3 regions of the Pseudoalteromonas sp. PPB1 genome follow, and region 1 is predicted to be linked to each of the others. Evidence: predicted binding sites of a transcription regulator. Region 1 holds the regulator's gene; each other region holds the start of a gene.
What was found. Region 1 encodes sigma-54, which starts transcription at its own class of promoters, with help from an activator protein. Its sites were predicted from a motif close to GTTGGCACGNNNNTNGNNT; they were not measured.
Positions count from the first base shown of each region.

Region 1 (4,606 bases):
ATTACGCAGAAAATGGGCAGCTCAGCTATCAAATTACGGCAGATAGAATGGAACTCTATCAGGAGCTAGGGTTTAGCCACTTTACCGCGCCAATTTTTACATTGCACAACGACCAGCAAAACTGGCAACTCAAGGCCAATGAAGCCACCTTATATGGCAACAATACGCTGATTTTGGAAGGTGAAGTGCAGGCAACAAATCTGACGGCTGATGCCATGATAAAGCACATCAACGCCGATCATGTGCAAGTCGATATTAATGAAAAGCACATGCGCTCTGAGCACCCAGTAGAAATTACCGGGCCAAACTTAACGATTTCAGGTAAAGGCTTAGTGGCCGATCTCAATACCGAAATCATTGAACTCATCAACCACACTGAAACAATTTATTATGAGCAATAAATTAACCTGTTCCTTGATCTTACTGTGCACTTTGAGTGCCTTTCATCCTGCAGCTTATGCAGAAAATACAGCTGCTGATCAGGTGATTATCAGTTCTGGCACTCAGCTGGCCCAGTTGCAAACCAATATTGGCGTATTCGAGGAAAACGTCGAAATCATTCACGGTAACCGGAAAATTCTGGCCGATCGTCTCGAGGTGCACCGTCGGGAAGAACTGGGTAAAAACAAGCAGCTGCTGGTTGCAACAGGCAGCCCAGCCGTATTTCAAGAGCGTCAGACGGATGGCTCTTTACTCAAGGCAACCGCCAAAGAAGTGCGCTATGACGTCGCAAACCGCATGCTCACCATAAAAGGCGGTGCAGAGATCAGTCAGGCAGGGCAAAAAATTAGCGCGCAAACCATCGTTTATGATATGGAAAAGAAGCTGATCAGCGCACAGCGCGGGGAGCAAGAACAAAACCGTGTGAGAACCATTCTGTTACCTGAAAAAGAGAACCCCCAGCAACCAAAAGAGAAGGGTAATCCGTGAGTAAATTAACCGCCACCGCACTGGCCAAAAGCTATAAGGGCAGACAGGTTGTTAAAAACGTTGAGTTAAGCGTTGAAGCTGGCAGTATTGTTGGCCTCCTTGGCCCAAATGGCGCAGGTAAAACCACCACTTTTTATATGATTGTCGGCCTGGTGCCCAGTGATAAGGGCAGCATACATATTGACGAACAAGACATTACCTTATTGCCAATGCATAGCCGAGCAAGACTTGGTATTGGTTACCTGCCACAAGAGTCCTCTATTTTTCGCAAGCTGACCGTCTATCAGAACCTGATGGCCATTTTAGAAACTCGTAAAGAGCTGAACAAAGAACAACGAGAAGTCATCCTCAATGAGCTGTTAGATGAGTTTAATATCCAGCATATTCGCGATAGCCAGGGTATGGCACTATCGGGCGGTGAACGACGCCGGGTAGAAATTGCCCGCGCCCTTGCGGCAGATCCAAAATTTATCTTATTAGATGAGCCTTTCGCTGGCGTTGATCCTATTTCAGTGTTAGATATAAAGAAAATTATAGAACACCTGAAAAACCGTGGGATAGGCGTACTGATCACTGACCACAACGTGCGTGAAACGCTGGACGTCTGTGAGAAAGCTTATATAGTGTCACATGGTGAACTGATAGCAGCAGGCACCCCGGAGCATGTTCTGGCCGATCAAACCGTGCGGGATGTCTACCTAGGTGAGCAATTCAGGCTATAGTTATAAAATTAGAAGTAAATAACAAAAAGGATTGTTAGAGATACATGAGGCAATCGCTACAGCTGCGCATGGGGCAGCAACTGACAATGACACCACAACTGCAACAGGCTATTCGTCTGTTACAGTTGAGTACGCTAGATCTCCAACAAGAAATCCAAGAAGCGCTTGATAGCAACCCTTTGTTGGAAGTGGAAGAAGGTGAGTCTGAATCACAAGATAATGAAACTCAGTCCAAGTCGGATTCCGATTTGGAACAACCTACAACGAGTGACAACGACAGCTATGAAGAGGCGGCTGTCAGCGACTACGAACAAGACAGCGATGCTGCACTAAACAAAGACACCGTCAGCGACGATTTGGCAATGGACGTAACCTGGGATGAGTACATCAGTGCCGCACCGGCAAGCAGTTCAGGCCCAATGCCGGAAGACGAAACCATTTACCAGGGTAAAACGACTGAGACATTGCAAGAATACCTGATGTGGCAGTTGGAACTGACGCCTTTTAGTCCAACAGACAGAGCCATCGCCCTTGCAATTGTAGAAGCGGTTGATGACGCAGGCCTGTTGACCATCAGCTGCGAAGACATCGTCGAAAGCATGAATCAGGACAACGATGACGAGCTAATTGAGCAGGATGAAGTAGAGGCCGTACTGAAACGGATCCAACTATTTGACCCCGTTGGGATTGCTGCACGCAGCCTGCAAGAATGCCTGTGCATTCAGCTCAACCAGTTTGACCCAAATACCCCCTGGCTTGCACAGACCAAAGAAATTCTGACTGAGCACATAGATCTGTTAGCCAGCCGGGATTACCGCACTTTGATGAAAAAAACCAAACTCAAAGAAGCGGATCTGAAAGAAGTAATGACCCTGATCCACGGCCTAAACCCGAAACCTGCCGCCAGCATAGTGCAAGAAGAAGCAGACTATGTGATCCCGGATGTGTCGGTTAAAAAAGTGAAAGGTCGCTGGGTTGTTGAACTCAACCCCGATTCAATGCCAAAAATTAGAGTGAATGACCACTACGCTGCGATGTCCCGTTCAGTCAAGTCCAGCACAGATAGTCAGTTTATTCGTTCACACTTGCAAGAGGCAAAATGGTTCATCAAGAGCCTGGAAAGCCGCAATGAAACTTTATTAAAAGTTACTAATTGCATTGTGCAGCAACAACAGGCATTCTTTGAACATGGCCCCGAGGCAATGAAGCCGATGGTACTGAATGATGTGGCCGAAATGGTCGACATGCATGAGTCCACGATTTCACGTGTAACAACTCAAAAGTATATGCACACGCCACGCGGTATCTATGAGTTGAAGTATTTCTTCTCAAGCCATGTCAGCACTGAAAACGGAGGAGAATGCTCTTCGACTGCAATCAGAGCATTGATCAAAAAGCTAATTGCCGCAGAAAATACAGCTAAACCTTTGAGTGACAGCAAGATTGCGGACGTATTGGCAGATCAAGGGATCAAAGTGGCTAGACGTACAATTGCCAAATACCGAGAGTCTTTGGCTATCCCACCGTCCAATCAGCGTAAAAGCCTGATTTAGACGTAACTACAGAAGGAAAATGCTTATGCAACTAAATTTAACTGGTCGACATGTAGAAATCACCGATTCGTTAAGAGACTATGTAACAAACAAGTTTGCGAAGCTAGAAAGGCACTTTGATCACATCAATAATGTGCATGTTATCCTAGATGTCGAAAAGCTCATCCAAAAAGCAGAAGCCACATTACATGTGAACGGGGGAGAAATCTTTGCCTCAACCGAACACCGGGATATGTATGCCGCAATAGACGGACTTATCGATAAGCTTGACCGCCAGGTGATCAAGCACAAAGAGAAGCTAACTCGACATTAATCATGAAACTAAGCTCATTGATTTCACAGGACTGCAGCAAAGCTGCGGTCCTTTTTAATAGTAAGAAACGTATTTTAGAGTACATCAGTGAGTTGGCTCAAAGCCAGCTTCCAGACAGTAATGCCCATGACATCCTTGATGCGCTATTGAGCCGCGAAAAACTCGGTAGTACGGGGATCGGAAAAGGGATAGCCCTGCCCCATGGCCGCATGGCAGGCATAGATAAAGTGGTGGCTATGCTGCTTGTTAATCAGCAAGGCATTGCCTTTGATGCCATTGACAATCAACCCGTCGACATTTTTGTGGCACTCATCGTACCCGAGGGAGAAAATCAACAACATTTGCAGACCTTGGCAACGATCGCTGATAAACTTAAAAACAAGGTGTTTTGTAAACGTATCAGACAAGCTCACAATGATCAGGAGTTATTCGCGATAATTGAAGAGTTTGACAACTAACGGAGAGTTTCTGTGCAGTTAATTATTGTCAGTGGTCGTTCTGGCTCAGGAAAATCGGTCGCCCTTCGCGTGCTGGAAGACTTGGGTTATTACTGCGCCGATAATATCCCAGTCAACTTGCTGCCTGCATTGGTGCGCAGTGTGTCAGACAGCTATGATAAAATTGCCGTGAGCGTTGACGTACGTAACCTGCCAAAAGATCAGCAAGAACTCGACGATATTTTGGAATACCTCCCCGGATTTGCAGAACCCAACATATTCTATCTGGACAGTGAAGATCAGATCTTGATCCGTCGCTTTTCAGAAACACGCCGCCTGCACCCGCTGTCATTGGCCGATCTGTCGCTGGACAAAGCAATCAAAAAAGAAAAAGAGCTGCTTGACCCGCTTATCCGCCGCGCCAATATCACCATTGATACCACGGACATGAGTATCCACCAGCTGGCAGAGCGTATCCGGGAAAAGATCCTCGGTAAAAAGGACAAACAATTAATCATCACCTTTGAGTCCTTTGGCTTTAAGCATGGTATTCCGAAAGAAGCCGACTACGTGTTTGATGCCCGCTTTTTACCAAACCCACACTGGGAACCAGACCTTAAACCGTTAACCGGTTTAGATAAACCTGTTATT
Region 1 covers NZ_JACEQV010000001.1:479,674-484,279, forward strand. The annotation lists gene lptC (LPS export ABC transporter periplasmic protein LptC) at 1-401, shown strand, start outside; gene lptA (lipopolysaccharide transport periplasmic protein LptA) at 391-930, shown strand; gene lptB (LPS export ABC transporter ATP-binding protein) at 927-1,652, shown strand; gene IY568_RS02130 (RNA polymerase factor sigma-54) at 1,697-3,205, shown strand; gene hpf (ribosome hibernation promoting factor) at 3,231-3,518, shown strand; gene IY568_RS02140 (PTS sugar transporter subunit IIA) at 3,521-3,976, shown strand; gene rapZ (RNase adapter RapZ) at 3,989-4,606, shown strand, end outside.

Region 2 (4,606 bases), on a different contig from region 1:
CATTTCGAACTCAACCGGGTGAGTTGTCATGTTCAGCTTTTCAACTTCCTGAGATTTCAATGCGATGTACGCGTCGATCAGGTCGTTAGTGAATACGCCACCTTGGATTAGGAATTCACGGTCTGCGTCCAGAGAGTCCAGTGCTTCTTGCAGTGAAGAGGCAACGGTAGGGATCTCTGCAGCTTCTTCAGCTGGCAGGTCGTATAGGTCTTTGTCCATTGCATCGCCAGGGTGGATCTTGTTTTTGATACCATCAAGGCCTGCCATCAGCATGGCAGAGAATGCCAGGTAAGGGTTGGCAGTTGGATCCGGGAAGCGGACTTCAATACGACGTGCTTTTTCAGACGGGACAACCGGAATACGGATTGACGCAGAACGGTTACGTGCAGAGTACGCCAGCATAACAGGTGCTTCAAAGCCAGGTACCAAACGCTTGTAAGAGTTAGTTGAAGCATTGGCAAACGCGTTGATGGCTTTAGCGTGCTTGATGATACCACCGATGTAGTAAAGCGCGTCTTCAGACAGGCCGCCGTACTTGTCGCCAGCAAAGATGTTTTTACCATCTTTACCTAGTGACTGGTGACAGTGCATACCTGAACCGTTGTCGCCAACCACAGGCTTAGGCATGAAGGTCGCCGTTTTGCCATACAGGTGTGCCATGTTGTGGATAACGTACTTCATTTCCTGAATTTCGTCAGCCTTGATAACCATCGTATTGAAGCGCGTTGCGATCTCGTTCTGACCCGCTGTTGCTACTTCATGGTGGTGTGCTTCTACAACCTGACCCATTTCTTCCAGAACAAGACAGGTTGCACTACGCCAGTCACCTGACGAATCAACGGGTGCAACCGGGAAGTAACCGCCTTTGACGCCAGGACGGTGGCCCATGTTGCCTTCTTCGTAGCTTTTATCTGAGTTCCAGCTCGCTTCTTGCGCATCAATCTTGTACATAGAGCCAGACATATCTGTTTTGAACTTGACGTCGTCAAACAGGAAGAATTCAGGCTCAGGACCGAACAATACTGTGTCAGCAATGCCGGTAGAACGCATGTAGTCTTCAGCACGTTTTGCAACAGAACGCGGGTCACGCTCATACCCTTGCATAGTTGAAGGCTCAAGCACGTCACAACGTACAATCAGAGTGGTCTCTTCTGAGAAAGGGTCTAGCTTAGCAGTCGTTGCATCTGGCATCAGTACCATGTCTGATTCGTTGATGCCTTTCCAACCTGCGATAGATGAGCCGTCGAACATTTTGCCATCTTCAAAGAAGTCTTCATCGGCCTGGTGATGAGGAATAGAAACGTGTTGCTCTTTACCTTTAGTATCCGTGAAACGTAAATCAACAAATTTAACGTCATGTTCTTTAATAAGATCTAAAACCGATTGTGACATGTGTCCTCCGACTCGTAGGGTTATATTTTGTTGCAGTGCTCTGCATTTGCGCACTACTAAGCGTTATTCGTGCCAATTTTTTAACTACATGTTTATAAAGGGTTTAGTTTATATCTAAACAAATAAAAAACAGTTTTGCACTAATTTGGTGCGTTAAGAATACTGTTGATGCACCATGTGGGTGCGTTATGCACGGTTTTAATCTAGCACAGTTGAAACCGTATCCTGCGGGTCAGAGCGTATTTTATTTCTCGTTGCGGTGGCAAGCTAGATGGACAGGATAAAAGTGCCTGCATGCAAGTGCACAGACCCGATGAGTCGTATCTTGTAAGTGCATAGTGCCGGAGCTTGCTGTGATATGTCAGAGTGCGACCAGTATGAGCAAAGGCGGTGAGCAAGGTTTCAGAGTCGCTTGGCCTGAGCGGCGTTGTCGTCTCAATAGTCACCTTTTTTCAGGATGACGCGAGCCGTCATACTGACTTCACGCTTGTCTGTCAGGATTAAAAGTTGTGGCCGGATCAGGGGGTTGGTGCTCTGGTGCAAACTTGTTGCCTTAATGACAGTCCTTACTGTTTGTTCTCTTCTGAGTCGGTTCATTGGGCGCAGACAATTGCGTGTTTAGGCATACTGAGCAGAAAAAAACGCTGGATAAACTTTCATCTGTCACATTATTAGGGGATAATACGCGACCTTTAATTGTGGATCGGCATCTTAGGTGCGCATTTTTGCGCGATTCGACTAGGATCACTGAGGGCCAACTTCTCTGAGTAAAAATATGAGCATTGAAAAGTTAAGAAATATCGCGATCATCGCGCACGTTGACCATGGTAAAACTACCCTAGTCGATAAGCTGCTGGAACAATCTGGCACATTAGAGACACGCGGTGGCAACGAAGAGCGTGTCATGGACTCGAATGATATTGAAAAAGAGCGTGGCATCACCATCCTGGCGAAAAACACGGCCATCGAGTGGAATGACTACCACATCAATATCGTAGACACCCCGGGACACGCCGACTTTGGTGGTGAGGTAGAACGTGTACTTTCAATGGTTGACTCAGTATTGCTACTGGTTGATGCCCAAGAAGGTCCAATGCCACAAACGCGTTTCGTAACGCAAAAAGCATTCGCGCTGGGTCTGAAACCTATCGTTGTTATCAACAAGATCGACAAGCCAGGCGCACGTCCTGATTGGGTTATGGATCAGGTATTTGACCTGTTCGATAACTTAGGCGCGACTGACGAGCAGCTGGACTTCCAGGTTATCTACGCATCAGCGATTAACGGTTGGGCGACATTAGACCTGGACGAACCGTCTGACAACATGCAGCCTATGTTCGAAGCTATCGTAGAGCAAGTTGGCCAGCCGGATGCAGATCCAGAGGGTGACTTCCAGATGCAGATCTCTCAGCTGGACTATAACTCATACATTGGTGTAATCGGTGTAGGTCGTATCAAGCGTGGTACCGTTAAAGTCAACCAGCAGGTGACTATCGTTGGTGCTGATGGCACGACACGTAACGGTAAAGTCGGTCAGGTTCTGACGTATCTTGGTCTTGATCGCCACGAAGCGCAAGAAGCACAGGCGGGTGACATCATCGCTATCACAGGTCTGGGTGAGCTGAAAATCTCTGACACTGTGTGTGATGTAAACGCAGTAGAAGCGCTACCTGCGCTATCTGTTGACGAGCCGACAGTAACCATGACCTTCTCTGTAAACACGTCACCGTTCTCTGGTCAGGAAGGTAAATTCGTTACTTCACGTAACATTCTTGAGCGTCTTCAGGCGGAACTGGTACACAACGTTGCATTGCGCGTTGAAGAAACTGATAACCCGGATAGCTTCCGCGTATCTGGCCGTGGTGAATTGCACTTAGGCATCCTGATTGAAAACATGCGTCGTGAAGGTTACGAGCTGGCAGTATCTCGTCCAGAGGTAATCCTGCGCGAAGTAGACGGCCAACTGGAAGAACCGTATGAGACCGTGACGGTTGACGTTCAGGAAGAGCACCAGGGCTCAATTATGGAGCAACTGGGTCTGCGTAAAGCAGAAATGACGGACATGGCACCAGATGGTAAAGGCCGTATCCGTATGGACTTCGTGATGCCTTCTCGTGGCCTGATCGGTTTTCAGACTGACTTCATGACGCTGACTTCAGGTTCTGGTCTGATGTACCACACGTTTGATCACTATGGTCCACACAAAGGTGGTAACATTGGTCAACGTAAGAACGGTGTACTGATTGCAAACGCGGCTGGTAAAGCGCTGACTAACGCCCTGTTCAACCTGCAAGACCGTGGTAAGTTGTTCATTGGTCACGGTGTAGAAGTGTACGAAGGGATGATCATCGGTATTCACGCACGTGATAACGACCTGACTGTTAATGCCCTGAAAGGTAAGCAGCTAACCAACGTACGTGCATCTGGTACTGATGAAGCGCAGAACCTGGTTCCGCCAATCATCATGACGCTTGAGCAGGCACTTGAATTCATCGATGACGATGAGCTGGTAGAAGTAACACCAGAAAGCATCCGTATTCGTAAGAAGCTACTGACAGAGAGCGAGCGTAAGCGCGCGAGCCGTCAGGCCAAGTAAGCAATTACTTGTCGAATACTAGAAAACGCCGCATTCGCGGCGTTTTTTTGTTGCTGCTCTCGGCAAGAGGGCTTTTATTTCTTCCGGTTCATCGTCATTGCAAATGACCTGAGTAGAAAATAGCGCTGGGATCCAGCACCAGGCTCAGGTGTTTTTCTTGTTTTATCTGCCCTTTATTCACCGTGCGGATTAATCTCTGTTGCTGCAGTTGGCAAGATCAGAATAACCCATAGGCTTCTGTTTCTTCCGGTTCATAGTCTTGTAAGTGATCCGGACGGAAGATGGCGCTGGGGTCCAGCACCAGGCTGTGATGCTCTCCTTGTTTAATCAGCCCTTTCATCATCTTGCGCGTTTGAGGGTCAATTTCAAATCCCATACTGGTCATTTCGTGTAGGGATTTGATGTCTGATTCATCGCAGTGAATATTGTCTTCTACCTGGTCAACTAACAAACCAATATGTGGGCGCTGACCATCTTGCGTGGTGAAGACAATGATGGGCTTATGGTCGAGAATGATTTGGTCGCGAGCCGATTCAAACAGCCGGATCAGCTTCATAAAGGTGGTGGATTTTTCTTTTTCCAGTAATCTCAGAGCCTCGGTTTTATCGCCCTTGGCAT
Region 2 covers NZ_JACEQV010000014.1:136,593-141,198, reverse strand. The annotation lists gene glnA (glutamate--ammonia ligase) at 1-1,392, opposite strand, end outside; gene typA (translational GTPase TypA) at 2,168-3,988, shown strand; gene IY568_RS15525 (chemotaxis protein CheW) at 4,206-4,606, opposite strand, start outside.
Region 2: glnA (glutamate--ammonia ligase) is a predicted target of sigma-54. The motif match lies at 1,451-1,469, and genes of this name have one in related genera.

Region 3 (4,606 bases), on a different contig from region 1:
CCACAACCCCAGCCCAGCGGTCTCCGTAGTTTTTAATCAAATTCGATAAAATTCGGGCCCAGGTCCCAAATGAAGAGTCAAGCATAATAAAATCACCTAGTTAACCCCTACATTATACCTGACCAAAACACAGAAGCGAGTGACCAAAGGTCGCAGGCGACATTGCACAAACTAAAATAACCTCTGTAGCGCCCGTATTCAGTGCCTTTTGTGGATGTGTAGAAAGTCGACATCGGCGTACGAAATTTTGCACACTTGGGCGATTTTTTTACCAGAATTTTTCCTGCGGGCTCGGCAAGTTGTGACATTTTGGTGTAACATGCCCAACCCTGATAGTCGTGATTAAGAGAGTTCAAATGCCAACTTCAATGCCTGACATTGCACATTCTGCAGACGCCTTACAAGAAGGCAAGCTAGACTGGGTCGGAATGGGAAATATCGAGCTACCTTTACTGTTATCAAGTAAAGGCTTGAATGATACGCCCGTAACAGCCAAAGCGGATGCGTTTGTCAGCCTGGACAGGGAAGATGCGAAAGGTATCCATATGTCACGGTTATTTTTGGCACTCGACTCGCTGTCCTGTGAACAGACACTGACACCCGCGGCGATTCGCTCGGTTCTGGATAGCTTTATCACCAGTCATGAAGGACTGAGCCACAGCGCTAAGGTAACGTTTCATTTCGAATTACCACTGCGCCGTGCTTCCTTATTAAGTGGTAAGCAAGGCTGGAAAAACTACCCTGTTGTGATCACCGCTAACCTGGCAAACGGCCAGTTTAATCTGGAATTAGCCGTTGATGTTACTTACTCATCAACTTGCCCTTGCTCTGCAGCCCTTGCCCGTCAGCTGATCCAAAATGCCTTTGAAGAAAAGTTTACCGATCAGCCACTTGATCATGCCAGTGTTCATGCCTGGTTAGGCACCACTGAAGGCATCCTGGCAACACCGCACTCACAACGCTCTGTAACGAATATCAAGGTCAAACTGGATGAGCATTGTCAGGAGTTTGACATCTTGGGTCTGGTAAACATGGTAGAAGATGAACTAAAAACGCCTGTACAGGCAGCGGTTAAACGTGAAGATGAGCAAGAATTTGCCCGCCTTAACGGTCAGAACCTGATGTTCTGTGAAGACGCCGCCAGAAAACTCAAAGCCTTGTTTGAAGCTGAAAACTACCCAGACTACTATATAAAGATAAACCACTACGAATCTTTGCATGCACACGATGCCGTTGCATATGCCGTAAAAGGCCTGAAAGACGGCTACCGCGCTTGATCCAGTCAAGCACTGTGCTTTCCTTATCCGCTCGGCCATCCCAAACCGCCGAGCGTTTTTAATTCTTCAGCATTCAGAAAAATCACTTTAGGCACACTCTTTGCTTAATAATTTGCAAGTCAAATTGTTGTCGTGGAGTGATTTATGGAACTAACATTATTATCTATTCTGGCGCTGGTCGTTATTGCTTCCATTGTTATTTCAAAATATACGGATAACGGCGGTAACCCCTATCCGTTTAATCGAAAAGAATCTGTATTCACAACAGTCGAAGCCTCCTTTTTACAGCTATTAGAGCGTTCAGTAGGTGACAAGTTTAAGATTGTCAGCAGAGTTAAGCTGATTGAAATTATCGAGTGTAAACCTGGATTATCCAAAAAGGCACGCCGGGCTGCCATCACCAAAGCGCAAAATAAGCAGCTCGATTATGTGCTGGTTGACAAAGAAACGCTCAATATTGTCGCTGCCGTTGATCTGGTAAACAACGCCAATAAAAACGGCCACAAAGCACAAAAAGACTGGTTCGTCAGCGGTGCGCTGGAGTCAGCCGGGATCCCACATATTCGCATGAAGGTAAAAAGTGGTTACAAAAGCGCTGAAGTGCGGGCTGCCATCCTGTTTAAACTAGGCAAGAAACCAGAGCCACAGGGCAAGCCTCGCAATCGCAATTACAAACCTGCGGTACTTTCACCGTCTCAGGCCAAAGCCGCGGCAACCCAACTGGCAGAAATTTAGCCTGCCACACTCACTGTCGGCCCAACTCAGGGCTGACAGCAAAACGTTTTAACCTGCCTAACATCATATTTTCTAACACCAGTTTTGATATATAATGAGCAACACGGTTAAAAAATAAGAGAAGATTATGAAAGTAGGTATTATTGGCGCGATGGAACAGGAAGTCACAATCCTGCGTGACGCAATGAACAATACACAAACCGCAACTAAAGGCGGTTTCACCTTTTATCACGGTGAACTAGGTGGACATGAGGTAACTCTGGTTCAGTCTGGTATTGGCAAAGTGGCCGCGACAGTGCAACGACGCTGCTAATCGACAACTACAGCCCTGACTGTGTGATTAATACAGGTTCAGCCGGCGGCTTTGATCCTGAGCTGAACGTCGGCGATGTCGTGATCTCGTCAGAAGTAAGACATCATGATGTTGACGTCACTGCATTTGGCTATGAACTGGGTCAGGTACCACAAATGCCAGCAGGCTTTAGCGCACACTCAGCTCTGGTTGAAGCCGCTCAGCAAAGTGTCGGTGAACTGACAGACATTCAGACAAAAGTAGGCCAAATCTGTACCGGTGATTCATTCATGTGTGATCCAGTCCGCATTGACAAGACGCGCCAGGACTTCCCACACATGCTGGCGGTTGAAATGGAAGGCGCCGCAATTGCTCAAGCCTGTCACGTGTTACACACCCCGTTTGTCGTGATCCGCTCGCTGTCAGACATCGCCGGCAAAGAATCGCCGCAATCATTTGACGCCTACCTGGAAGTTGCCTCTGTAAACTCTTCGAAGCTGGTTATTGCCCTGTTGGCAAAGCTGGATCAGGTTTCGCTGTAAGGTGTTAACTGAACATTTGCAAGCCCACATGGGCTTGCTGATTTTCTTACTGGCAACACTCAGCGCGATAGGATTCAGAACCTCCAGCCTGTATCACCCCAATGTCGTCATGACGCTGTTGTTTACTAATCTGGCTCAAAAAGTTTACCGTCCTAAGGCACCAAATAGCTATCAACTGCTATCCGGCAGTATGGCATTTATCCTGCCAATGCTGATCATCTTGCTCATTTTGGCCGCTCTGGGCTATTTGTCTTTCTACCCTCAATGGCTTGGTGGCCTGGTATTATTTTTCTGTCTGGATATTCAACACGAACGGCGTGCCAAGCGGATTGCGATTTTACTCAAACAACAACAAAAAGCGGCTGCACGCCAGTTACTTGGCGCTATGGTAAAGCGGGATGTGGAGAAACTGTCTTTGATGGGCATATGCAAAGCATGCCTGGACAGCCTGGCATTACGTGGCATGCGGCATTTCTATCTGGTCATGGTGTTTTATCTGATTGGTGGCCCTCTGCTGGCATTGAGCTATAAATTGATGTTGCTCTGCGATCACGCCTGGCGCAGCAAGATGCGTCCAGACACAGCATTTATTAAACCGCTGCAACTGAGCCTGGCGATTCTCGAGTGGTTGCCCGTCAGGCTGTTCGTTTTAATGATGGCGCTGACACAAAACCTGGGGAAAACACTGCACTACCTAAAACACTATGGTCAGTTCTACCGCCCTGCCAGTTCAGGTTGGATCCTGGCTTTGTTTGCAGCCAGCCTCAATACCCAGCTCGCCGGGCCACGCTTTTATCAGCAGCAGCGATTTGACAATATGCGCATTGGCAGCGACAGACCGCCAGAACCGGAGACCATAAGCCTGATGCTCAAGTTGTTGGCAACCATGCGCTGGTTTTTCCTTTGTGCCCTATGCCTGTGCTGGTTAACCATTAATATTCTCACCCATTAAAAAGGGCGGCCAAATAGCCGCCCTTACTTTGAATTCACTTCATTAACTCAGTCGATTATTCAACAGTGATTTTGGCGAACTTGCGTTTACCTACCTGGTAAATCGCTGTCGAGCCTTTCTCAACGCTCAGCTTAGAATCGGTGACTTTATCTTCACCATTGAGCTTAACCGCGCCTTGTTTAATCATACGCATCGCTTCTGAGGTGCTGGCAACCAAGCCAGCTTCTTTTAACACATTAGTAATGAAAGTCGCAGGCTCAGCAATGGTGATGGTTACCTCTGGAATATCATCAGGCAGGGCATTTTTCTGGAAACGCTTAATGAAATCCTGATGTGCAGCTTCAGCATCTGCTTCGCTGTGGAAACGTGCGATCATTTCTTTCGCAAACTCAATCTTAATGTCTCGTGGATTACGACCACCAGCCACTTCTTCTTTGAGGCCCGCAATCTCTTCCAGTGACTTAGCGCTTAGCAACTCGTAGTAGCGCCACATCAGTTCGTCAGAAATCGACATCACTTTACCAAACATATCGTTTGGCGCATCTGTGATACCAATATAGTTACCCAGTGACTTAGACATCTTCTGCACGCCATCGGTGCCTTCCAGCAATGGCATCATCAGCACGGTTTGTGGCTTCTGACCTTCTTCTTTTTGTAACTCCCTGCCCATTAACAGGTTAAAGCGCTGATCGGTACCACCGAGTTCAACATCCGCTTCCAGCGCCACTGAATCCCACCCCTGTACCAGCGGGTAAAGGAATTCATGAATAGCAATTGACTGGCCACCCGCATAACGTTTTTTGAAATC
Region 3 covers NZ_JACEQV010000021.1:36,798-41,403, forward strand. The annotation lists gene arcB (aerobic respiration two-component sensor histidine kinase ArcB) at 1-85, opposite strand, end outside; gene folE2 (GTP cyclohydrolase FolE2) at 357-1,277, shown strand; gene IY568_RS18530 (DUF2726 domain-containing protein) at 1,422-2,012, shown strand; partial or broken gene mtnN (5'-methylthioadenosine/S-adenosylhomocysteine nucleosidase) at 2,140-2,846, shown strand; gene IY568_RS18540 (cobalamin biosynthesis protein CobD/CbiB) at 2,848-3,798, shown strand; gene tyrS (tyrosine--tRNA ligase) at 3,854-4,606, opposite strand, start outside.
Region 3: IY568_RS18530 (DUF2726 domain-containing protein) is a predicted target of sigma-54. The motif match lies at 1,365-1,383, and genes of this name have one in related genera.